Regions from separate parts of the Micromonospora sp. ABR4_055 genome, predicted to be linked through region 2. Evidence: riboswitches for the same ligand, from Rfam matches in the RefSeq annotation. Region 2 holds a riboswitch; the other holds the start of a gene.
What was found. A riboswitch is a leader RNA that binds a small molecule or an ion and turns the genes downstream of it on or off. The one in region 2 is predicted to bind thiamine pyrophosphate.

Region 1 (11,911 bases), on a different contig from region 2:
ATGTTCCGCCTGGTGGCGCTCACCCTGCTCGTGGCGGTCGCCCTCGCCAAGATCTTCTAGCCCTGCTCAGACCGCTCGTCCAGGCGGCAGCGAATCATGCAACCATGCGTTTTTGACAATCATTATCGTCGCCACGGACAGTTGCCTGATGCACAGCCACCTCTTCCGTCGTACCGTCGCCACCACCGCAGGTGCCCTGCTGGCCCTGGGCAGCACCGCCGCCTGCGCCCAGGACGGCGGCGACGGGTCCGCCGGCGACACCACGGTCGGCGTGGTAGCCGCCTTCTACCCCTTGCAGTTTTTGGCCGAACGGATCGGCGGCGACGCCGTCACGGTTACCGGTCTCGCGCCCCCCGGAGCGGAGCCGCACGACCTGGAGCTCAGCCCTCGGCAGGTCGGCGAGGTCAGCGACGCGGACCTGGTCGTCTACCTGAGTAACTTCCAGCCCGCCGTCGATGCCGCGGTCGAGCAGGAGGCCGGTGACCACGCATTCGACGTGGTGGAGGTCGAGCCGCTGCTGGACGCCACCGACGGTGGTCACAGCCACGACCACGGCGACGAAGACGAGCACGCCGACGACGAGGCGGACCACGCCGACGAAGACGAGCACGCCGACGACGACGAGCACGCCGACGACGAGGCGGACCACGCCGACGAGGCGGACGACCACGCCGAGGAGACCGGCGCGAAGGACCCGCACCTGTGGCTGGACCCCACCCGGTTCGCCACCGTCGGTGACGCGCTGGCCGAGCGTCTCGCCGCCGTCGACCCGGACCACGCCGCCGACTACACCGAGCGTGCCGCCGCGCTGCGCACCGAGTTGGAGGCCCTGGACGCCGAGTACGCCGAGCGGCTGGCCGACTGCGAGCGCCGGGAGATCATCACCAGTCATGCCGCCTTCGGCTACCTGGCAGCCCGCTACCAGCTCGACCAGATCGGGATCACCGGGTTGAGCCCGGAGGACGAGCCGACCCCGCAGCGCCTCGCCGAGGTGATCGAGGAGGCCCGGGAGCACCAGGCGACGACGATCTTCTTCGAGACGCTGGTCAGCCCGAGCGTCGCCGAGACCATCGCCGACGAGACCGGTGCCGAGACTGCAGTGCTCGATCCGATCGAGGGACTGCAGCCAGACGCCGACGGAGACTATTTTTCGGTGATGCACAACAATCTTAACAATCTGACCGCCGCCCTGGGATGTTCGTGACCACCAGCGTCGTCCAGGTATCGCGCGGAGCGGTCGGCTACGACAACCGCACCGTCCTGCGCTCCGTCGACCTCACCGTGACCAGCGGTGAGGTCGTCGCGCTGCTGGGCGCCAACGGTTCCGGCAAGTCGACCCTGATCCGCGCGGCACTCGGGCTGGTGCCGCTGCGCAGCGGCTCGGTGCACCTGTTCGGGGTGCCGGCGACGCGGTTCCGGCAGTGGCACCGGATCGGCTACGTCCCACAACGGCTCGGTGCCGGCAGCGGCGTACCGGCCACCGTCGGCGAGGTGGTCGCCTCCGGTCGGCTGGCCCGTCGCGGCGTACTGCGACCGCCCGGTGCCGCCGACCGGACGGCCGTCGCCGCGGCGCTGAGCGCCGTCGGCCTCGCCGACCGGTCCCGGGATCCGGTGGCCACGCTCTCTGGCGGTCAGCAGCAACGGACGCTGATCGCCCGCGCGCTGGCCGGCGAACCGGAACTGCTGGTGCTCGACGAACCCACCGCCGGGGTCGACGCGGCCAGCCAGGAGGCGTTTGCCCGGGCACTCGGCGCGTTCCTGGCCGGCAACGGTACGGTGCTCCTCGTCGCCCACGAGCTCGGTCCGCTGCAGCCGCTGATCGACCGGGCCGTGGTGCTGCACCACGGCGAGGTGGTGCATGACGGCGCGGTGCCTGCGCCGGCCGGCCACCACGCGGACCCCGGACACGACCACGTCCACCCGCACGCCGCGGTGGAGCCGGCCCAGATGTGGACCACATGAGCATCTTCCAGTACGAGTTCATGATCCGGGCCCTGATCGGGGCCCTGGTCATCGGCCTGGCCGCCCCGGCCCTCGGCATCTACCTGGTGCAGCGTCGGATGTCGCTGATCGGCGACGGCGTCGGCCACGTGGCGCTGACCGGCGTCGGCGTCGGTCTGCTGCTGGACCGCTCCCCGGTGCTCACCGCCGTAATCGCCGCCGCAGTCGGCGCGGTCGCCATCGAGCTGCTGCGCGAACGCGGGCGTACCTCCGGCGACATGGCGTTGGCCCTGCTCTTCTACGGCGGCATCGCCGGCGGGGTGATGCTGGTCGGGCTGGCCGGCGACCGCAGCAACGCCAACCTGATGGCGTACCTCTTCGGCTCGCTCACCACCGCCTCGGTCGAGGACCTGTGGGTGATCGTGGTGCTGGCCGCAGTCGTGCTGACCGCGATGCTGCTGCTGCGGCCGGCGCTGTTCGCCATCTGTCACGACGAGGAGTACGCCCGGGTCTCCGGCCTGCCGGTGCGCACCCTCAACCTGCTGATCGCGGTGACCACCGCGGTGACCGTCACCATCGCCATGAGGGCGGTCGGCCTGCTGCTGGTCAGCGCGCTGATGGTGGTCCCGGTGGCGACCGCCCAGCAGATCACCCGGGGTTTCCGCAGCACCATGGCGATGGCGATGATCATCGGTACGGCCTCCGCCGGCGGCGGGGTGTGGCTGGCCGGAACCGCCGACACCGCGATGGGCGCGACCATCGTGATCCTGGCGATCGCTGCCTTCGCGGCCACCGCCGTCGGCGCCGGGACGTGGCGGCTGCTGCGCCGCCGCGCCGGCACGCTGGCCGTCCACCGCCGGCAGCCCCGCGAGGTCGAACCGCCCGAGGTGGTCCTGGACCGTCCCGCCGAGATGGTCCCGGATCGTCCCGTCTGACCTGGTACAGACCCGGCAACGAGCACCGCTGAGCCGCCTGCCTGCCGATCCGCCTCCGGTATTGGTTACCGTTGCGGGGTGACGATGGCCAACGGCTACGACGGGTACGAGAGCGCCAGCGAGTTGCTGCGCGCACTCTCGGCCCCGCTGCGGGTGGCCATCGTGACCGAGCTCGCCCAGGGCGAACGGTGTGTCCACGAACTCGTGCAGAAGCTCGGCGCGCCGCAACCGCTGGTGTCCCAGCATCTGCGGGTGCTGCGGGGCGCAGGCGTGGTGCACGGCTCCCGGCGAGGCCGGGAGATCGCTTACGCGCTGGTCGACGAACACGTCGCGCATATCGTCGCGGACGCTGTCAGTCATGCCCGGGAGGTCCGGTGAGCAGCCGCCGGCACCGGCCCGGTCAGAACACGTCCCGGAGGCCTTGATGAGGACTGGAGACACCACGCCCGGCACCGCAGAGCCCTCGGCGGTGCGCAACACCCGGCAACGCAGCGCGGTCAGCGCCATCCTCGACGAGCTCGCCGGCTTCCACAGCGCCCAGGAGCTGCACGCCATGCTGCGTCAGCGGGGCGACCGGGTCGGTCTGACCACGGTCTACCGGACGTTGCAGGGGCTGGCCGACTCCGGCGAGGTCGACGTGATGCGTCCACCTGGCGGCGAGCACCTGTACCGGCGGTGCAGCCAGGGCCACCACCATCATCTGGTCTGCCGCTCGTGCGGCAGCGCGGTCGAGGTGGCCGGGCCGGCGGTGGAAAGCTGGGCGGAACGGATCGCGGCGCAGCACGGCTACATCGGAGTCAGCCATACGATGGAGATCTTCGGGACCTGCCCGAAATGCGCCGCCCGGCGTACCCCGAAGACGTGACCGCGTATACGCGGTTCCGGTCCTCGTACGGCACGCTGTGCGTATGCAGATCTACGCCGACCGTTTTCCGCGCGCCGGCCGGCAACTCGCCACCGACCTGATCGTCGTCGTCTGGGTCTACCTGTGGATCCGTGCCGCCAGCTGGCTGCATGACCGGGTCGGTGAGCTGGCCGACGCTGGTCGGACATTAGAGAACGCCGGCACCGGGCTGGCCGACAACCTCGCCGACGTCGGCAGCCGGGTCGGCCGGGTGCCACTGGTCGGCGACGAGCTGACCGGGCCGTTCGAGCAGGCCGCCGGGGCGGCCCGTTCGGTCGCCGCCGCCGGGCAGGAGCAGCAGGACCTGGTCGGTGAGCTGGCCCTGGTGCTGGCCGCCACGATGCTGGTCTTTCCGCTGGGTCTGGTGCTGTTCGGCTGGTTGCCGTTGCGGGTGCGCTGGATCCGGCGGGCGAGCGCGGCGGCCCGACTGCGCGGCGTACCGGCCGGGTCGGATCTGCTGGCGTTGCGGGCGCTGACCACCCGCCCGCTCGGCACCATCGCCGCGCTCGGACCGGACGTCGCCGCTGGGTGGCGGCGGGGCGACCCGGCGGTCACCGACGCGTTGGCGGAGTTGGAGCTGCGGGCGTTGGGCCTACGTGGCCGACGCTGACCGGCCGCCGCGCCCGGCACCACCGTCGCTGTCCTCGTCCTCGTCGTCCTCGTCCTCATCGTCGCCGTCCAGCCAGCCACGGTGCACGAAGGGCAGGGCCGCCCAGAAGATCAGGAACCACACCCCGGTGAGGCCGCTGAGCACGAAGGCGACCGGTCGGGGCAGGATGAAGTCGGTGACCAGCAGCACCGAGCTGACCATGGCGACCAGCATCAGGCTGAGACCGCCGCTGGCCATCCGGTGGGCGAACCGGACCAGTTCCGGCTTGCGGCCACGTCGGAAGAGCGCCCGGTGGAACGCCACCGGCGAAATGATCAACGCGGCGGCGGCCGCCGCCGCCAGCAGCGCCACCACGTACACGTCCCGTTGGAACCCGTTCGTGTCGGGGAAACCGCTGCTGAACGGCAGGGTCAGCAGGAACGCGAAGAGGATTTGCACCCCGGTCTGGGCGACCCTCAGCTCCTGCAAAAGATCGGAAAAGTTGCGCTGCCAGCGTTCCTTCTCAGTCTCCCGGTCCACGTCCGCTCGTCCTCCTGCCGAACCGCCCACGCTCGAACGGCGATCGGCAATGTGCCCCGGACCCCGCAGCGGGAAACCTCTACTCGTACTGCTGCCGGGGGGCGTCGATCTGCTGCCACGACTCGACCGCCAGATAGGGGATGCTGGCCCCGTTCACCGGGTCGGTGCCGATCCGGTCGCTGTACCGACCGACCACCTCGATCCAGGTGTCCGCCGGCAGCCCGGTCGGAGCGCTGCCGTCCATCCCGACCTTGATCGGCCGGCCGTCGGCGGCGCAGCAGGACAGTACGATCCGGGCCAACATCGGCTCACCGTCCGGGCCGTCGGTGACAAAGCCGGTGAGCCGTACGTTGCGCCCGTCCAGCGACCGGCCCTCGTCGAAGATCGCCCGGGAGGCGTAGTCGAGCACGCTGATCTCGGCCGGATCGCCGTCCGGCAACGGCGGATAGTCCGACGATGCCTGCTCGCTGCTCAACGCGGTGCCGGCCTGCGCGACGGCGTACGAACCCAGCGCCGGCGGGGCGACCAGCAGCAGCCCGAGCACCGGCAGGATCAGCAGCCAGCCCACCCTCGGCTCGTGATGGGCGTGGCCATGCCCGTCGTCGGCGGCGTCGCCGGGCCCGGAATGCGCATCGTGCCCGGAATGCGCAACGACGGCGGGCGCCGGTGTCGACCGACGCCGCAGGTCGTGCCAGAGCGTCATGACCGCTGCGGCGATCAGCAGCAGGCCGGCGACGATCAGGAACGGCTGCAGCGCCTCCTTGACGTACCGCAGGTACATGTCGGTGACGCTGGCCCGGACCACCGCGCCACCGAGCAGCAGCAGCACCACACCTTGAGCCTGTTTGTTCACAGCAGCACCGTCCCCACCGCGACCGCCACCACGATGGCGATCAGGAATGTCGCCGGAGCGAACCGGTACGCGAATCTGCGCCCGAACGTGCCGGCCTGCATCGAGACAAGTTTCAGGTCGACCATCGGGCCGACGACCAGGAAGACCAGCCGTGACGTGAGCGAGAACTGCGACAACGAGGCCGCGACGAAGGCGTCCGCCTCGGAGCAGATCGACAACAGCACGGCGAGTGCGGCGAGCGCCAGGATGGACAGCACCGGATTGTCGGCGAGGGTCTGCAACCAGCGCTCCGGCACCAGCACGTTGATACTGGCGGCGGCCATCGCGCCGATCACCAGGAAACCGCCGGCGTGCATGATGTCGTGCCGGACCGCCGCCCAGAACGCCCGCGCCCGGGACAGGTCGTCCAGGTCGGGGCGGTGCGGCAGGCGGATCCAGTCGGTGCGACCCAGCCGCAGCCACAGCCAGCCCATCACGACCGCGACGAGCAGGCTGGCGACACCCCGGCCGACGACCATCTCGGGGTTGTTCGGGAAGGCGACCGCCGTGGCCACCAGCACGATCGGGTTGATCGCCGGGGCGGCGAGCAGGAAGGCCAACGCGGCGGCCGGCGCGACGCCCCGCCGGATCAGCGACCCGGCGATCGGCACCGAACCGCACTCGCAGCCGGGCAACACCACCCCGGCGGCGCTGGCCACCGGCACCGCCAGCGCCGGGTGTTTCGGCAGCGCCTTCGCCCAGAACGACCTGGGTACGAAGACCGCGATCACCGCGGAGAGCACCACCCCGAAGACCAGGAACGGCATCGCCTGGACCATCACCGACACGAAGACCGTGGTCCAGGTCTGCAGCCGGGGGTCGGAGATCAGGTTGGCCAACGGCTCGCGGAAGATCACCAGCCCGATCAGCAGGAAGGCGAGCACCTCCACCGAGCCGACCCGGTCACCGAACAGTCGGCGTCGGGGCGGACGCGGGCCACCGGGCGGTCCGGCGCCGCCGCCGGACCCGGGCAGGTCGTCGTCGGCCGGCGCGGCCCAGTCGATGTCGTCGCCTGGGCGCGTCCGACGCGTCGCGGTGCGATCGGCAGCGGTCACGGCGGGCTGGTCCCCTCGCTGGTGTGAAGGCGGGCAGTTCACGATAACCCGCGCAGGGGTGCCCGCCACCACACCGGGACTCGACCACTGTCGGTGCGGTGCCACCGGTGCTAGCGTCAGTGGCACAACCTGATGTCCCACAGGGGAGCGCACACAGCGCTGAGAGTGCGGGGAGTCCCGCAGACCCTCGAACCTGATCTGGGTAATGCCAGCGCAGGGAGTTGGAGCGACGTATGACGCAGCAATCTATGCCCGCCGACCGTAGCTGGCGGACCGTCGACATCGTGGTCGCCTCGGTGATCGCGGTCGCGTTCGGGGTGGTCTTCTGGCTGTGGGGACTGATCTGGACCGCCACCGAGGCCGCGTTCACCTTCTTCCCGCCCGCTCAGGCAGTGCTGTACGGGGTGTGGCTGGTGCCGGCTGTGCTCGGCGCGCTGGTGATCCGCAAGCCGGGGGCCGCGCTGTTCTGCGAGCTGGTCGCAGCGGTCGTCTCGGCGGCGTTGGGCAGCCAGTGGGGTGCCGTGGTGATCGTGCAGGGGCTGGCCCAGGGGGTCGGTGCCGAGCTGGTGTTCCTGGCGGTGGCGTACCGCTCGTTCCGGCTGCCGGTGGCGCTGACCGCCGGGGCCACCGCCGGGCTCGGCGCGGCGATCTTCGACCAGATCCGCTACTACGCGCCGTACGACCTGGTCAGTTTCCGGATTCCGATCTTCATCGTCACTGTGGTCAGCGCGATCGTGCTGGCCGGTGCCGGCAGCGTGGCGCTGACCCGGGCACTGGCCCGCACCGGGGTGCTCGACCGGTTCCCCGCCGGCCGCGACCGCACCACGGTGTGACCCGGCCAGGGCCGGCCGGGTCGTGAGCCGGCTGGAGCTGCGCGGGTTCGGCTGGCGGCACGCCGGCCGCCGGGCCTGGGCGGTCCGTGACGTCGAGCTGAGCGTCGACGCCGGCGAACGGGTCCTACTGCTCGGGCCGTCGGGGGCCGGCAAGAGCACGCTGCTGGCGGCGATCGCCGGGTTGCTGCCGGCCGACTCGGGCGAGCAGGCCGGCACCGTCACCGTCGACGGGCTCGACCCGCGCAAGGCCCGCGAGCGGGTCGGCATCGTCTTCCAGGACCCGCAGAGCCAGCTGGTCATGGCGCGCAGCGGCGACGACGTGGCGTTCGGGCTGGAGAACCGGGGGGTGCCGGCCGAGCAGATCTGGCCACGGGTGGACGCCGCGCTGGCGCGGGTCGGTTTCCGCTACGGCCGGGACCGGCCGACTGCCGCGCTGTCCGGCGGCGAGCAGCAGCGGCTGGCCCTGGCCGGGGCGCTCGCCCTGCGGCCGGGTCTGCTGCTGCTGGACGAACCGACCGCGAACCTCGACCCGGCCGGCGCCGACCTGGTCCGCGACGCCGTCGCCGGGGCGCTCGACGGGGACCGGGACACCACGCTGGTGATCGTCGAGCACCGGGTGGCGCAGGCGCTGCCGCTGGTCGACCGGGTGGTGGTGCTGTCCGCCGGTGGCGGCGTGCGGGCCGACGGCAAGCCGGACGAGATCTTCGACCGGTACGGCGGGCAACTGGCCGCCGACGGTGTCTGGGTGCCGGACCAGCCGTTGCCGCAGCGCGGTGGTTCCGCCGCCCCGGCCGGTGAGCCGCTGCTGATCGCCGACCGGGTCGGGCTGGTGCCCCGGCTCGCCCCGCTCGCCGACGAGGTGCCGGTACGCGGCGGCGAGGCACTGGCCGTGCTGGGGCCCAACGGCGCCGGCAAGACCACGCTGGCCCTGCTGCTCGGCGGGCTGGTCGCGGCCACCGACGGAGCGGTCCGGGCCACCGCCGCGTTGACCGGCGACGGCCGGGTCGGCCCGGCCCCGCACCGGTGGCAGGCACCGGAGCTGGTCCGCCGGATCGGCAACGTGTTCCAGAACCCGGAGCACCAGTTCGTTGCCACCACGGTGGCCGACGAGCTGGCCCTCGGCCCGCGCCGCTGCGGGCTGCCGGAGTCGGCCGTCGCGCCGGTGGTCGACGAGTTGCTGCACCGGCTGCGGCTGGACCGGTTGGCGGCTGCCAACCCGTACACCCTGTCCGGTGGTGAGGCGCGGCGGCTGAGTGTGGCGACCGCCCTGGCCACCGCGCCCCGCCTGCTGGTGCTCGACGAGCCGACGTTCGGCCAGGACCGGCGCACCTGGCTCGAACTGGTCGCGCTGCTCGGTGAGCTGCGCGACGCCGGGCACGGGATCGTGACGGTGACCCACGACGTCGACCTCGTCGCCGCCCTCGCCGACCGGCGGTTGACCCTGTGAGCCGGCCGGCGGCTGACCCAGTGATCGGCGAACCGGACGGCACCAAGAAGACGGCGCCGCTGGCCCGCCGCAACCCGGTGGCGAAGCTCGCCGCCGCGCTGGTCTTCTCGGTGCTGCTGCTGGCCACCCTGGACCCGCTGGCGCCGGCCGTCGCGATCGCCGTCGAGCTCGCCGTGGTCCCGCTGTTCGGGCTGGGCTACCGTGCCCTGCTGCGCCGAATGGCGCCGCTGCTGCTGAGCGCCGCCGGTGTGCTGGTCACCCTGACGCTGTTCGCCGCCGAACGGACCGGCCCGGTGCTGCTCGCCGCCGGCCCGGTGCTGGTCACCAGCGGCGTACTGGTCACCGCACTCGGGCTGGCGTTGCGCCTGCTGGCCGTGGCGCTGCCCGGGGTGCTGGTCTTCGCCACCACCGACCCGACCGACCTGGCCGACGCCCTGGTGCAGAACGTCAAGGCCCCGCCCCGGTTCGCGATCGGGGCGCTCGCCGCGTTCCGGCTGGTGCCGATGCTGGCCGCCGAGTGGCAGCTGCTGGCGATGGCCCGCCGGGCCCGGGGCATCGACGCGGGCCGCAACCCGGTGCGCCGGCTCCGGTTGTTCGCGGCGACCGCCTTCGGGCTGCTGGTCCTGGCGATCCGCCGGGGCACCCGGCTGGCCACCGCGATGGACGCCCGGGGGTTCGACGCCGGCATCCCCCGGACCAGCGCCCGGCGGCAACGGTTCGGGGCGGCCGACGCGGCTCTGGTCGCCGGTGCCGCGATCGCAGCCGGAGGGTCGCTGGCGGTCAGTCTCGCCGCCGGGGTCTTCCGCCCGGTGATCGGCTGATCCTGGCCCGGCCACCCCCCGGCACAAAGATCAGCAGGTCACGCCAGATGCCACAGATGCATACATGGCAACACCTTCACGACACGTGCGCCGCAACGACGGCAGCACGTCGCCTGCTGTTTCCCCACCTCCACGAGATTGACCGCGACAAAAGTTGATCTGGGAGGCGGAACAGGGATGGGACACCACCACCACCATCACCACCACGACCACGCAGCGAGCGGTGCCGACGTACCGGCACCGCTCGACCTGTCGGTGCCGGACGCCGAACTGTCGCCGACCGAGGCGTCCCGGCGTACCTTCCTGCGCAACGCCGGGCTGCTCGGAGCCGGCGCGGCCGCGTCGTCGGTGCTGGCCGGCGGACACGCCGCGCACGCCGCACCGGCCAACGACCACAGCGGCGGCACCGGCGGTGGCCAGGCCAACGACGGCGAGTTCGTCTGGCTGGCCGGCGACCACCACATCCACACCCAGTACAGCTCGGACGCCATGTACCGGGTGGTCGACCAGGCCAAGCACGCCCGCGCGTACGGTCTGGACTGGATCGTCATCACCGACCACGGCAACGCCACCCACTCCCGTATCGGCGTGGAAAAGGTCAACCCGGACATCGTCGAAACCCGCAAGGAAATCAAGGACCTGCTGATCTACCAGGGCCTGGAGTGGAACATCCCATCCGCCGAGCACGGCACGGTCTTCGTCCAGCCGGGGCCGAACGAGGTCGCCGTACTCAAGCAGTTCGAGACCGACTACGACGGCTCGGTGACCGGCACCAGCAACCCGAGCCCGGCCAACGAGGCGCTCGCCATCGCCGGCATCAAGTTCCTCGGTGACGAGGTGCGCCGGCGCCGCATCGGCGGTGCGCTGTTCCTGGCCAACCACCCGTCCCGGCGGGGCGTCGACTCGCCGCACGAGGTGCGGGCCTGGCGCGACGCCGACCCGACCGTGGCGGTCGGTATGGAGGGCGCGCCCGGTCACCAGGCCTCCAGCCTGCCGGCACCAAACGGCCCGGGTCGTGGTCGCGGCTACTACGAGGGCAGCCCGTCGGCGGCGTCGTTCCCCGGCTACCCGTTGGAGAGCTACCGCACCTGGGGCGGGTTCGACTGGATGACCTCCACCGTGGGCGGGCTGTGGGACAGCCTGCTCGCCGAGGGCAAGCCGTGGTGGATCAGCGCCAACTCCGACTCGCACATCAACTACCTGGGTACGTCGATGCGCGGGCCGGACAGCGACTTCAACGCCAACGGCAAGTACAACGACCCGGTGTACGGGCCGCTGATCACCACCGCCGGTGACTTCTGGCCGGGCCAGTACAGCCGTACCCACGTCGGCGCGCAGGCGTTCGGCTACCGCGCCGTGATGGACGCCATCCGGGCCGGCCGGGTCTGGGTCGACCACGGCGGTCTGATCCGGGGCTTGGGCATGCGGGTCCGCCGGCTCAACGACCAGCGGCCGGGTGCCGGTGCTACCCTCGGCGGTACGTTGAAGATCAAGAGTGGTACGTCGGTCGTGGTGACCCTCGACATCGATCTGGCGACCGTGCCGAACTGGGCGCAGTTCGTGCCAAAGCTGGCTCGGGTGGACCTGATCGTCGGCGACGTCACCGGACCGGTCACCGACCAGGACGCCTTCACCGCCCCGACCACCCGGGTCGCCGCCTCGTTCGAGGTGCAGCCGGGCCGCAAGCGGGTGTCGTTCAGCTACCCGCTGGGCCGGGTGGACCGACCGATGTACGTCCGGGTCCGCGGCACCGACGGCAACCGCAGCGCGCCCGGTCTGATAGGTGCGGCGGTCGACCCGCACGGCCCGGCGATGGACGTGCTCGGCGACGCCGACCCGTGGCTGGACCTGTGGTTCTACGGCAACCCGATCTGGGTCCTGCCATCCTGACCGCCACCGCCGTGACAGTCATCGGAATCAGCCTGGGGCACGCCGACGACGCCGCCGCCGAACA
Region 2 (11,911 bases):
TCCCCACCGACCTTCTCCAACGCCTGGTAGATCGGGACCGTACCGATCGGCACCGCCGAGTTGCGCACGATCGCCTCGCGGGTCTCGTGGATCCGCTTGCCGGTGGACAGGTCCATCACCGTGTCCGCACCCCACCGGGTGGCCCAGGTCAGCTTCTCCACCTCCTCGGCCACCGACGACGAGACCGCCGAGGTGCCGATGTTGGCGTTCACCTTCACCAGGAACCGACCACCGATGATCATCGGCTCGGACTCCGGGTGGTTGACGTTGGCCGGCAGCACCGCACGTCCGGCGGCGATCTCCTCCCGTACCACCTCGGCCGGCAGGTTCTCCCGCAACGCGACGAACTCCATCTCCGGGGTGACGGTCCCGGCCCGGGCGTACGCCAACTGGGTCGGCCGACGCCCGTGGGCCCCAGCCAGCGGGGTGCCCGCACCGCGCACCGGGGCGACATCGCCACGCTCGGCGATCCACCGCCCGCGCAGCGCGGCCAGCCCGACCTGCGGGTCCGACCCCGGACCCGACGTGTCGTAGAGGCGCACCGGCGGATTGTCGCCGGTCAGCGTCACCTCGGCGAACGGCACCTGGATGTCCGGTCGCGGTCCTTGCACGTACACCTTGCGCCGAGCCTGCATCAGTGGGCCTCCTTCAGGTAGTTGCCGAACAACCGGTGCTGAGCCACCTGGTGCGACCATCCAAAGTGGTCGATCGGGCCGTGGCCGGAGCCCAACCGCCAGTGCCGGGCACCAGCGAGCGCCCGCGCGACGTACTCCTTGGCGAAGACCAACGCCGCCGGCACGTCGTCGCCGAGCGCCAACCGGGCTGCCACCGCCGCCGCGAAGCTGCACCCGGTGCCGTGTGTGTTGCGGGTGTCCATCCGTTCGCCGGCCAGCCGCCAGCCGGCGACAGCGGTTCCGGCGACGTCGACCGCCGGGTTCGCGGTCGCGACCACGTCGACCGCCGCCGGGTCGGTCGACGTACCGTCCGGGTCGCCACCGGTCACCACCACGAACCTCGGTCCGCCGGCGGCCAGCTCGACGGCGGCTCGGGCCATCTCGTCGACGGTCCGCACCGGCCAGCCGACCAACGCCGAGGCCTCCGCCCGATTCGGCGTCGCGACCAGCGCGTACGGCAGCAGCCGCTCGACCGCGCCGACCACACCGAGCCGGTGCCCGCTGGTCGAGACCAGCACCGGATCGACCACCAGGTTCGGCAGCTCCCCGGCCCGGGCCAGCGCGGCGACCGCCCCGGCGATCCGGGCCGTACCGAGCATGCCGGTTTTCACCGCGCGCACCGGAAGGTCGGCGCGGACCGCCTCGATCTGGGCCCGTACCTGACCGGCCGGCAGCTGATGGACGCTGGTGACGCCGGTGGTGTTCTGCGCGGTCACCGCAGTGATCGCGCTGGTGCCGTAGACGCCGAGCGCGGCGAAGACCTTCAGGTCCGCCTGGATGCCGGCCCCGCCGCCGGAATCGGAGCCGGCGATCGTCATCGCCACCACCGGAGTGGTTCGGTCGCCGGCCATCAGCAGCTCACCTCGGTCGCTGGCCATCAACTGCTCACCTCGGCCGGTGACGCAGCCGCGACCAGCTCCGCCGCGACCGCCGCCGGGTCGGCGGCGCGCATCACCGCGCCCATCACCGCCGCCCCGACGGCACCGGCCGCCCGACAGGTGGCGACCTGCTCCGCTGTGGTCACCCCGGCGAGCGCGACCACCGGCCGGCCGGCGGCCACTCGGACCAGACGGGCCAGCCCGGCCGGCCCCAGCGGCGGACCGTACCCGGGTTTGGACGCGGTCGCGAAGACCGGCGACACCGTCACGTAGTCCTCCGTGGTCAGTCGACCGAGCTCGGTCTCGTCGTGACAGGAGCGGCCGACCAGTCCGAACACCGGTGGCGGGTACGGCCCGGCGGCGCGCAGGTGCACCGCGTCACCGCCCAGCGGGTCCGGCCCGGCGACGATCAGCGTCCCGCCGACCGGGGCGAGGATGCCGCGCAACCGGTCGGCCAACGCGGCACGTTGTGCCCGGGGCAGGTCCCGTTCCCGCAGCACCACCTGCCGGAGCCCGCCGGCCACCGCCGCCGCGACCACCTCCGGCAGCGGCCGGGCGGTCTGCCGGCGGTCGGTGAGCAGGATGATCCCGTTCACAGCTCGGGCCGCCCATCGTCGGGAGTGGATGCCAGGGCGTGGTAGCGACGGGGGATCCGCCCGGCCCGGCCGGCCAACCGGCCCGCTTCGATGGCGTGCCGCATGGCGGTGGCCATCGCGACCGGGTCGGCGGCCCGGGTCACCGCGCTGGCCAGCAGCACCGCGTCGCAGCCGAGTTCCATCGCGAGCGCGGCGTCGGAGGCAGTGCCGACCCCCGCGTCCAGCACCACGGGAATGTCCACCGACTGTCGGATCAGTCGGATGTGGTGCGGGTTGAGGATGCCAAGCCCGGAGCCGATCGGTGCACCGGCCGGCATCACCGCCGCGCAGCCGGCGTCGGCCAGCCGGCGGGCCAGCACCGGATCGTCGGTGGTGTACGGCAGCACGGTGAAACCGTCGTCGACCAGCTGCTCGGCGGCGCGCAGCAGCTCGGCACCGTCCGGCAGCAGGGTCCGTTCGTCGCCGACGACCTCCAGCTTCACCCAGTCGGTGTCGAACGCCTCGCGGGCCAGGTGGGCCACCTTGACCGCCTCGGTGGCGGTGTAGCAGCCGGCGGTGTTCGGCAGCAGCCGTACGCCGCAGCGCTCCAGCAGGTCGAGCAGGCCGCCGTGCATCGTGGCGGCGCTGTCCACCCGGCGCAGCGCGACCGTGACCAGACCGGTGCCACTGGCCGCAATCGCCTGCTCCAGGATGTGCAGGTTGGCGGCGCCGCCGGTGCCGAGGATCAGCCGGGAGTCGAAGCTGTGCCCGGCGACGGTGAACGGCATCCGGCTCACCCGCCCTGCGCCGCGATCAGCACTTCGACCCGGTCACCGTCGCACAGCTGCTCGGCCGACCAGCCGCTGCGCGGCACCACTTCACCGTTGACGGCGACGGCGACGCCGCGTGCCCGGTCGGTGACCGCCCGGACGACGTCGACCAGCAAGGTCCCGGTCGGCGCGGTCATCGGTGCCCCGTTGACGATCAACTCCACGGCTGCTCCTCCCCTGCGAGTTCCCTGTTCGCGGCGGTGAACCGGCCGGGCCGAAACGGTGCCAGCGCCGGATCCGGATCGTCCCCGGCCGCCATGTCGGCGATCAGGTCGGCGGTCACCGGGGTCAGCACGATGCCGTGCCGGTGATGCCCGGTCGCCACCAGCACTTCCCGGCCTGCGGTGCCGCCGCCGCCTCTGCCTGCGGAGCCGACGCCGGGCTGCTGGTGCCAGCCGAGCAGCGGCGCGTTGTCCGGCGTGCCGGGCCGGGCCGCCGCCTGCGCCTCGACCAGCTCGTGCTCGGCGATCTCCGGCAGCAGGTCGGCGGCGGCGCGCAGCAGTTCCAGCACCGCTCCGGCGGTGACGATGGTGTCGCCCCGTTCCTCGACGGTGGCGCCGACGACAACCTCACCGTCGGCGCGGGGCACCAGGTAGACGTGCCGGCCGTCGGCGTACCCCCGGATCACGTGCCGGAACCCGACGGCGCCGCCGGGGGCCCGCAGCCGCAGGATCTGGCCTTTTACCGGGCGGACCGGCAGCCCGGTCAGCGCCGCCGATCCGCAGCCGGCGGCGACCACGACGACCCGCGCGTCCAGTGCGGAAACATCGGTGACCGGCTGCGGGACGACGGTCACCCCGGCCCGGTCCAGCGCGGTGTCCAACGCCCCGACCAGCCGACGCGGGTCGACCTGGTGGTCGTCGGGCATCAGCGCACCGCCGCGCACCCTCGGCGCCAACGCCGGTTCGCGCTCGCGCAGCGCCGTGCCGCGCAGCAGCGTGATCGGCAGGTCCAGACTCCGCTGGTACGCCCAGAGCCGCTCCGCCTCGCGCCGGTCGTCGCCGGTGAGCGTGACGACCAGCGTGCCGTCGGTGCGGTAGCCGATGTCCTGGCCGGTGACGGCGGTCAGCTCGGCGGCGAACGCCGGCCAGCGGGCCGCCGAGTCGACCAGCAGCCGGGTCAGCTCGGCCTCGCCGAAGTGCGACTCGGCGACCGGGGCGAGCATCCCGGCGGCCACCGAGGACGCCCCGGACCCGGGTGCCGGGTCGTAGAGCGCGGTACGCAGCCCGCGCCGGGCGCACCGCCAGGCGATACTCATCCCGATCGGCCCGCCGCCGACCACCGCCACATCCGCGCCCTCGGCCGGCCCGGTCATCGTGTCGCGCCCGTCCCGGCGGCGGGCCGCTGCCGTACCGCGGTCAGCAGGTCAGCAGTGGCCCGGCCCGGATCGGCGGCTCCGGCGATCGCGCCGACCACCGCGACCCCGTGCGCCCCGGCGGCCAGCAGCTGCACAACCCGGTCCACAGTGACCCCGGCGATCGCGATCACCGGCACGTCGACCGTAGCGGCGACGGCGGCCAGCCCGGCCGGCCCGATCGGGTCGGGCAGCCCGGTCTTCGTGCCGGTGGCGTAGCACGGCCCGACCCCCAGGTACGTCGCCCCGGCCGCGACCGCCGCCCGCCCGGTGGCCGGCTCGCGAGCGGTGGCACCGAGGATCGCGGCCGGCCCGAGCACCCGGCGGGCGGCGTCGACCGGGAGGTCCAGCGCGCCGACGTGCGCGCCGGCCGCACCGGTCGCGAGCGCGACGTGCAACCGGTCGTTGACCAGGCAGGTCACCTGGTACGCGGCACATTCGGCGACCGCGCGCACGGTCAGGTCGTACGCGTCCCGGTCGGACATGTCGTCCTCGACGCGGACCTGCACGACCAGGTCGGCGGCGGCGCCGGCGGCGCGGGCGGCGGCCAGCGCGGCCCGCAGTACGCCGAGCGGGTCGCACCCGGGTCGGGTGTCGGTGATCAGATGCAGTCGCCCAAGGGACGGCACGGCAACGCTCCTCCCTGCGCCGGCATTACCCGGATCAGGTTCGACGGTCGGAGGCCGCGTCAGCCTCCCTCTCAGCCCGGTGCACCGGGCTCCCGTGGGTTACTTGCCTGTTACCGTACGACGGTCTCGTCGATCCGCCAAGGGCCGATCCGAGGCAACCTTCGGTCGCTGCCCACCCCGCCGCTGTCGGCCGTGACCAGGCTCACCATCAGCTGGGCGAACAAAGATCACGCGCAGACCGGATGCGACATTGGCGCAGGTGACTGCCGGTAGTCATGCCGTCCGCGGTAGCGCAGGTGGCCCTTCGGGGTTCCCGCAGCCGCCCTACGCGACCCTCTGGTCGGCCGGACCCAGAAGCGTCAGCTGGTGAAGGTGCCAGCCCTCGCGGCGGCGACGAAACTCGACCAGCTCGCTGGGGCGACTACCAGCACCGGACCAGCCGGATCCTTCGAGTCCCGCACCCCGACAACGCCACCCGGCCCGTCCGCCATCTCGACACACTCGCCCTGGTTGTTCGACCGGCTGCTCTTCCGCCAGTTGGTGGAACCAAAGTCGATCATCGCCGTACTCCCTTACGGATCGGATCACGCCTCGGCGGTCGAAGTCACGAGGCGGCGTCGCGGCGGAACTCCACCGACCGCCAATCAACTCGTGAGGGTGCTGTTCTTCGTAGCGGCGACGAAGCGTGACCAGCTTGCCGGGGCGACCACCAGCACCGGACCAGCCGGATCCTTCGAGTCCCGCACCCCGACGACCCCACCCAGTCCGTCCGCCACCTCGACGCACTGACCCTGGTTGTTTGATCGGCTGCTCTTGCGCCAGCTAGCTCCGGAAAGATCGATCATGACTCGTACTCCTTCGCGGTCCGCCAGAAGAGGTCACGACTGGCCTGCTCGCTCAGCGCCCGGCCAGCGATGTCGGTGAAGGTCCAAGCGTACCGCTCAGCCTCATCCGGCCGATCGAGGAACAGAGCTCCTGTCAGCTCCTCCACGTAGAATAGACAGTCGTCGGCTCGTTCCCTTCTGGAAAATCAAGAAGAGTGAACGAACCGTGCGCCATCAGGCCGGCGTGCAGCCCGGCGCTGAAGGGCAGCACCCGGATCGAGACATTCGGCTGCTCCCCGGCCTGAGCCAGCCGACGCAACTGTCCGGCCATGGTCTGACCGCTGCCGATCGGTCGACGCAGGATCGCTTCGTCGAGCACGATGTCGAACCTGGGCAGGTAGGGCTCCATTCGGGTCAGCAACCGCGCGCGACGCATCCGCATCTCGACCCTGCGCTCGATCTCCTCCGCCGGCACTTCGTACTGGTTCACGCTGAACACGGCAGTTGCGTACGGGCGGGTCTGCAGCACGCCGGAGACGAGCTCCGTATGGAATTCGCGGAGGTGGGCGGCGGCCTCCTCCAGACCGATGAACAGCTCGAACCAGGACGGGATGCTGGCGTAGTCGTGCCACCAGCCCTTCTCCTTGGTCTTCGGGGCCAGCGCGGCCAGCGCCTCGATGGTCTTCAGGTCAGCGCCGTACAGCTCGCAGAGCAGCACCACATCCTCGGCGCGGATCGGCACCTCACCCCGCTCCATCCGCAGCAGCTTGGTCGCCGACCACTCCAACTCCCGGGCCGCCGTGGTCTGCGGCACCCCGGCCAACCGCTCACGCAGCCGACGCAGCTCCCGACCGAGCTGCCGCCGGGGCACCGACGAGTTCAACAATGCTGCGGGCACGTTGCCACCTCCAGATATGCCACTCAACGACGACACGAAGATCGACAGGCGACAGTCACTCGACAGTTGACATATCTCTACCACGACACCACGACAGCGTTGTCGACCGCCAAATGATCATCGACTGACGGCCGGCCTGCGAATCGGCATGAAGCACCGCGATCCGCAGCCGGTCTCCACTCCACGCAATGCAGTTACCTGATCATCGGCGGAAGTCCAGCCGAGTAGACAAGATCATGTGAGGCTCAGATACCTTACGGGCGCGACGTAGGGTATCTGAGCCTCACATGATCTTGTAAATGCAGTTCCGGTCAGCTCAGCGAGCCGCCGGGGCCGGCGGGCTCCGGCAGGATCGACCGCAGTTCGGCGAGGTCGGCGGCGTCCGGCTGCCACGACCCGGCGGCGGCGTTCGCCCGTACCTGCTCGGGGGTGGTCGCCCCGGCGATCACCGACGCCACGGCCGGCTGCGCGGCCAGGCCGCCGATCGCGACCGCGAGCAGCGGCAGGTCCCGCTTCGCGGCGTACGCGTCGAGGGCCTCGATGACGTCCCACGGCGCTCCGGCGAGCCGGGCGGCGTACCGGCTGCTCTCGCCGGCCAGCCGGCTACCCGGCGGCGGCGCCTCGCTCCGGCGGTACTTGCCGGTCAGCAGCCCGTCGGCGAGCGGGAAGTACGGCAGCAGCCCCAGGCCGAAGCGCTGGCAGGCCGGCACCACTTCCCGCTCCACCCGCCGGTCCAGCAGGTTGTACTCGTTCTGGGCGCTGACGAACGGCGACAACCCGGCGGTACGCGCGGTCCACGCGGCGTCCGCGATCTGCCAGCCGGCGAAGTTCGAGCAACCCACATAGCGGACCTTGCCGGCGCGTACCAGGTCGTCCAGGGCCCGCAGGGTCTCCTCAACCGGGGTGACCGGGTCCGGCTCGTGGAACTGATACAGGTCGATGTGATCGGTGCCGAGTCGGCGCAGCGACGCCTCGACGGCCCGCACGATGTACCGCCGGGAGCCGCGTACCCCGTGGTCGACGCCGTTCATGCCGGACATGTCCATGCCGAACTTGGTGGCCAGCACCACGTCGTCGCGGCGGCCGCGCAGCGCCGCCCCGAGCTGTTCCTCGGAACCACCCGAAGGCGTGCCGTAGATGTCGGCGGTGTCGAACAGGGTGATCCCGGCGTCGAGTGCGGCGTCGACCACCGCCCGGGTGCCGGCCGCGTCCAGCTTGCGGCCGAAGTTGTTGCAGCCGACCCCGACCGCCGACACCATCAACCCGGAGTTGCCCAACCGGCGGTAGATCATCTCAGCCATGTCGGTCAGCGTACGTCCCAGACCGGCTCGGGGACCTCGACCACCTCGCCGTCGCCCTGGAACAGCACGAACCGGTCGAATGACCGGCTGAACCAACGGTCGTGGGTGACCGCGATCACCGTACCCTCGAAGGCCTTCAGCCCTTCCTCCAGCGCCTCGGCCGAGGCCAGGTCCAGGTTGTCGGTCGGCTCGTCGAGCAGCAGCAGGGTGGCACCGGACAGCTCCAGCAGCAGCACCAGGAACCGGGCCTGCTGGCCGCCGGAGAGGGTGCCGAACCGCTGGTCGCCCTGGCCGGCCAGGTCGTAACGGGACAGTACGGCCATCGCCGCGTGCCGGTCCATCCCGTCACGGTGGTCGTCGCCGCGCCACAGCACGTCGGCGAGGGTCTGGTCGAGCAGCTCCGGCCGGTCGTGGGTCTGCGAGAAGTGGCCGGGACGCACCCGGGCACCGAGCCGGACCATCCCGTCGTGGGCCACCGGGGTGAGCGCCGCGCCGGCGACCGGGCCGGCCGCCGGGTCCGGGTCGGTTCCGCCCCGGGCCAGCAGCCGCAGGAAGTGCGACTTGCCGGTGCCGTTGGCCCCGAGCACCGCGACCCGGTCGCCGTACCAGATCTCCAGGTCGAACGGGTAGGTCAGCCCATCCAGCTCCAGTTGCTCACAGATCACCGCCCGCTTGCCGGTGCGGCCGCCGGACAGCCGCATCCGCAGCGACTGGTCCTTCGGTGGCAGCGGCGGCGGGCCGGCCTCCTCGAACTTGCGCAGCCGGGTCTGCGCGGCCTGGTACCGCGAGGCCAACCCGTCGTTGTACGCCGCCTTCTGCTTGTACATCAGCATCAGTTCGCGCAGTTTCTCGTGCTCCTCGTCCCAACGGCGGCGCTGCTCCTCCAGCCGGGCGTGCCGGGCGACCCGCGCGGAGTGCCAGCTGGCGAAGCCGCCCGGATGGGTCCAGGCGGAGCCGCCTTCGACGGCGACCACCCGGTCGGCGGTCTGGGCCAGCAACTCCCGGTCGTGCGAGACGTAGAGCACCGACTTGGTCGACTCGCGCAGCCGCTGCTCCAGCCACCGTTTCCCGGGTACGTCGAGGAAGTTGTCCGGCTCGTCGAGCAGCAGCACCTCGTCGGTGCCGCGCAGCAGCAGCTCCAACGCGAACCGTTTCTGTTGTCCACCCGAGAGGGTCCGGACCGGACGGTCCCGGACCCGGTCCCACGGCAGGTCCAGCACTGCGGTGGCCACCGTGTCGAAGACGACCTCGGCCTCGTAGCCGCCGGCTTCGCCCCAGGCGGCGAGGGCGTTGGCGTACCCGATCTGGGTTTTTTCGGCGGCGGCCGGGGTGGTGCCGGCGGCCTCAGCGGCGTGCACGGCCCGTTCGGCGGCGGCGAGCCGTTCTCCTGCGGCCCGCAGCGGCGGCGGGGCGAGCGACAGTGCCAGGTCGGCGAGTGTACGGTCGTCGCCGATCATGCCGATGAACTGCCGCATCACGCCGAGCCCGCCGGCGCGGGCGACTGCTCCGGTGGCCACCGGCAGGTCACCGGCGACCATCCGCAGCAGCGTCGTCTTGCCGGCGCCGTTCGGGCCGACCAGCGCCACTTTGGCACCCTCGCCGACCCGGAACGACACGTCGGCAAAGAGCTCCCGACCATCCGGCAGGGTGTGCCCTACCGCGGCCACGTCCACGTATCCCACCCCGGCATGGTGCCTGATCACCCTGGCTGTCGGCAGCTGAGATTCGCGCCACCGGGTGAGCGACTGGCACTGGCACTGGCGAACCGGGGTGGCGGTCAGTCGGCGTGGTGAGTGACCCGCAGCACCCGGTAGCCCTTCTGGCTGGCGTGCCGGTCCACCTGCCAGCCCTGGTCGCGCAGCCACTGCTGCACCGAATCGCCGCCCAGGTAGCGGGCGATGACCAGCCAGCCGACGCCGCCCGGGGCGAGGCGGGGCAGCCAGCGGGTGAGCAGGGCGTGCAGTTCCGCCTTGCCGACCCGGATCGGCGGGTTGGACCACAGCTGGGTGAAGGTGAGCTCCGGCGGCACGCGGTCCGGATCGGCAACCCGGACCCGGTCGGCGACGCCGAGCCGGTCGGCGTTGAGCAGGGTGAGCTCGCGGGCGCGGGCGTTCACGTCCACCGCGTGGACCGTTGCGGCTGGCGCCTGGTCGGCCAGCACACAGGTGATCGGGCCGTACCCGCAGCCGAGGTCGAGGAAGGGGCCGGGGTCGGTCGGTGCGGGCAGGTCGGCCTTGCGCAGCAGTACGGCGGTGCCCGGGTCGAGCCGGCCGGCGGAGAACACTCCGGCGGCGACGGTCAGGGTGTAGTCGCGGCCGGCGACCGCGAAGTCGATCTCCGACCGTACGTCCGCGGTGCCGGGCTGCGGGCTGAAGTAGTGGTCGCCGGTCACCGGGGCATTGTCGCCCAACCCGGGGTACGGCGTTGACGGCGGTCACCACGATCGATAGGGCTTATGCCCGATCTTCAATTGATGCAAGTCTTGACCGGCAGCTCTCCCCCCAATCCGTCCGTTACTCTGTGCGATATGACGTACGGGTACGAATCCGGCGCGGACCGCCGGCAGATTCGACCCGATCAATCGGCTCGGCCTCCGAGGTCCGCCGGTGTACCGCCGACGCCACCGCGCCCCCGGCCCCAGCCGACACCCCGAGCACACCCGGGTGGACAGCCGTCACCGCGACCGCGTCTCGGGGCCCAGCCGCCGCCGGGAGCACATCCCCGCGCTCAGCCCCAACCGCGTCCCCGCGCTCAGCCCCAACCGCATCCTGGGTTGGCGAGTCGACCGCCGCCTGCCGCACCGCCGCTGGGCGCCGGGCCCGCGCACTACGCCATGCCGCCTGGCACCGGGCCGGCGCACTACGCCGTACCGCCGCCAGGCGTCGCGCCGCCGCAGCGTGGTGCCGGCCCGGCACACTACGCTGTGCCACCGCCGCAGGCGTTCCGGCCGCCGCCCCAGGCGTTCCGGCCGCCGGCCCAGGCATACCGGCCGCCGCCCCCACCGGGACCGGCGGGCGGCGCGCCGCCGGGCAGCGGACCTGCTGCGGTCGGATCGTCCCGGAGCCCCGGGGCACGTCGTCAGACCGGACGCCGGCGACCGGGCACCGCCCCGCCGCCGGGCAGGACCCCCCGACCGAGTCGACACCCGACCGACCGTCCCACTGACCCTCAGGGCCGGCGACCGGCCGGGCCGGCCACGGCAGTGTGGTCGTCGACGAAGCTGTGGCAGGTCGTGATCAGCGGTGTCGCCGTCCTGCTGATGCTCGGCGTCTGCGGGCTGAGCTCGTACTTCATCGTCGTCGACGAACGTAACGGACGTGCGGCGGCGGGTGCCCCGGTGGCGGCACCGACGGTGGTCCCCCGGGACGTCAGCTCCCGGGAGGCCGATCCGCAGCCGCTCACCGTCGAGGAGGTCTTCCCGACCGGTGACATCGTGATCGACCCGGCCGAGCCGCCCTACCGGCTGCTGAAAACCCAGATCGAGGAGCGCTGCCGGGCGGCGGTCGCCGGCGATATCGGCACCCTGCTCGACGAACTCGGCTGCAACCAGGTGGTCCGCGGCACGCTACGGTCACCGACCGGCGAGTACCTGATCACCACCGGGGTGTTCAACCTGGCCGACGCCTCCGGCGCGGAATGGGCACACACCCGGATCAAGCCGATGGTCGATGAGGAGAAGGGCCGCTTTCAGGGCATGATCGCCGACGAGGGGACCGAGGCGATCGCGCTCTCCTCCGCCCAGGTCGGCTGGCACTCGCTCGGCCACTTCCTGATGTACTGCGTGATCGCCCGCGCCGACAGCGAACCGGTGCCCGCCGACGACCCGTATGCCCGGCAGATCCTCTTCGACATGCTGCAACTACACCTGCAGGCGAACGTGCTGGAGAAGCGGGCAGTGCAACCGGCGTCGACCGAGGCGGCGCCGGCCGAGGCGGCTGCGCCGTGACC

Region 1: another riboswitch for thiamine pyrophosphate. It lies ahead of ACXAHD_RS23450 (ECF transporter S component); the one in region 2 lies ahead of ACXAHD_RS12105 (thiamine phosphate synthase).

Annotation. Positions count from the first base shown of each region.
Region 1 is NZ_JBSWXD010000119.1:8,799-20,709, forward strand. Features, by position in the region: gene ACXAHD_RS23400 (DUF6703 family protein) at 1-60, shown strand, start outside; gene ACXAHD_RS23405 (metal ABC transporter substrate-binding protein) at 149-1,204, shown strand; gene ACXAHD_RS23410 (metal ABC transporter ATP-binding protein) at 1,195-1,962, shown strand; gene ACXAHD_RS23415 (metal ABC transporter permease) at 1,959-2,876, shown strand; gene ACXAHD_RS23420 (ArsR/SmtB family transcription factor) at 2,961-3,254, shown strand; gene ACXAHD_RS23425 (Fur family transcriptional regulator) at 3,301-3,741, shown strand; gene ACXAHD_RS23430 (hypothetical protein) at 3,785-4,390, shown strand; gene ACXAHD_RS23435 (DUF6328 family protein) at 4,373-4,909, opposite strand; gene ACXAHD_RS23440 (TIGR03943 family putative permease subunit) at 4,989-5,762, opposite strand; gene ACXAHD_RS23445 (permease) at 5,759-6,775, opposite strand; TPP riboswitch at 6,988-7,093, shown strand; gene ACXAHD_RS23450 (ECF transporter S component) at 7,090-7,689, shown strand; gene ACXAHD_RS23455 (ABC transporter ATP-binding protein) at 7,712-9,136, shown strand; gene ACXAHD_RS23460 (energy-coupling factor transporter transmembrane component T family protein) at 9,157-9,957, shown strand; gene ACXAHD_RS23465 (PHP domain-containing protein) at 10,135-11,847, shown strand; gene ACXAHD_RS23470 (hypothetical protein) at 11,859-11,911, shown strand, end outside.
Region 2 is NZ_JBSWXD010000040.1:5,735-17,645, forward strand. Features, by position in the region: gene thiC (phosphomethylpyrimidine synthase ThiC) at 1-635, opposite strand, end outside; gene thiD (bifunctional hydroxymethylpyrimidine kinase/phosphomethylpyrimidine kinase) at 635-1,552, opposite strand; gene ACXAHD_RS12085 (thiamine phosphate synthase) at 1,552-2,148, opposite strand; gene ACXAHD_RS12090 (thiazole synthase) at 2,145-2,915, opposite strand; gene thiS (sulfur carrier protein ThiS) at 2,921-3,121, opposite strand; gene thiO (glycine oxidase ThiO) at 3,112-4,272, opposite strand; gene ACXAHD_RS12105 (thiamine phosphate synthase) at 4,269-4,940, opposite strand; TPP riboswitch at 4,935-5,046, opposite strand; gene ACXAHD_RS12110 (DUF397 domain-containing protein) at 5,300-5,500, opposite strand; gene ACXAHD_RS12115 (DUF397 domain-containing protein) at 5,585-5,785, opposite strand; gene ACXAHD_RS12120 (hypothetical protein) at 5,782-5,931, opposite strand; gene ACXAHD_RS12125 (helix-turn-helix domain-containing protein) at 5,919-6,662, opposite strand; gene ACXAHD_RS12130 (aldo/keto reductase) at 6,974-7,963, opposite strand; gene ACXAHD_RS12135 (ABC-F family ATP-binding cassette domain-containing protein) at 7,969-9,645, opposite strand; gene ACXAHD_RS12140 (class I SAM-dependent methyltransferase) at 9,741-10,355, opposite strand; gene ACXAHD_RS12145 (hypothetical protein) at 11,196-11,909, shown strand.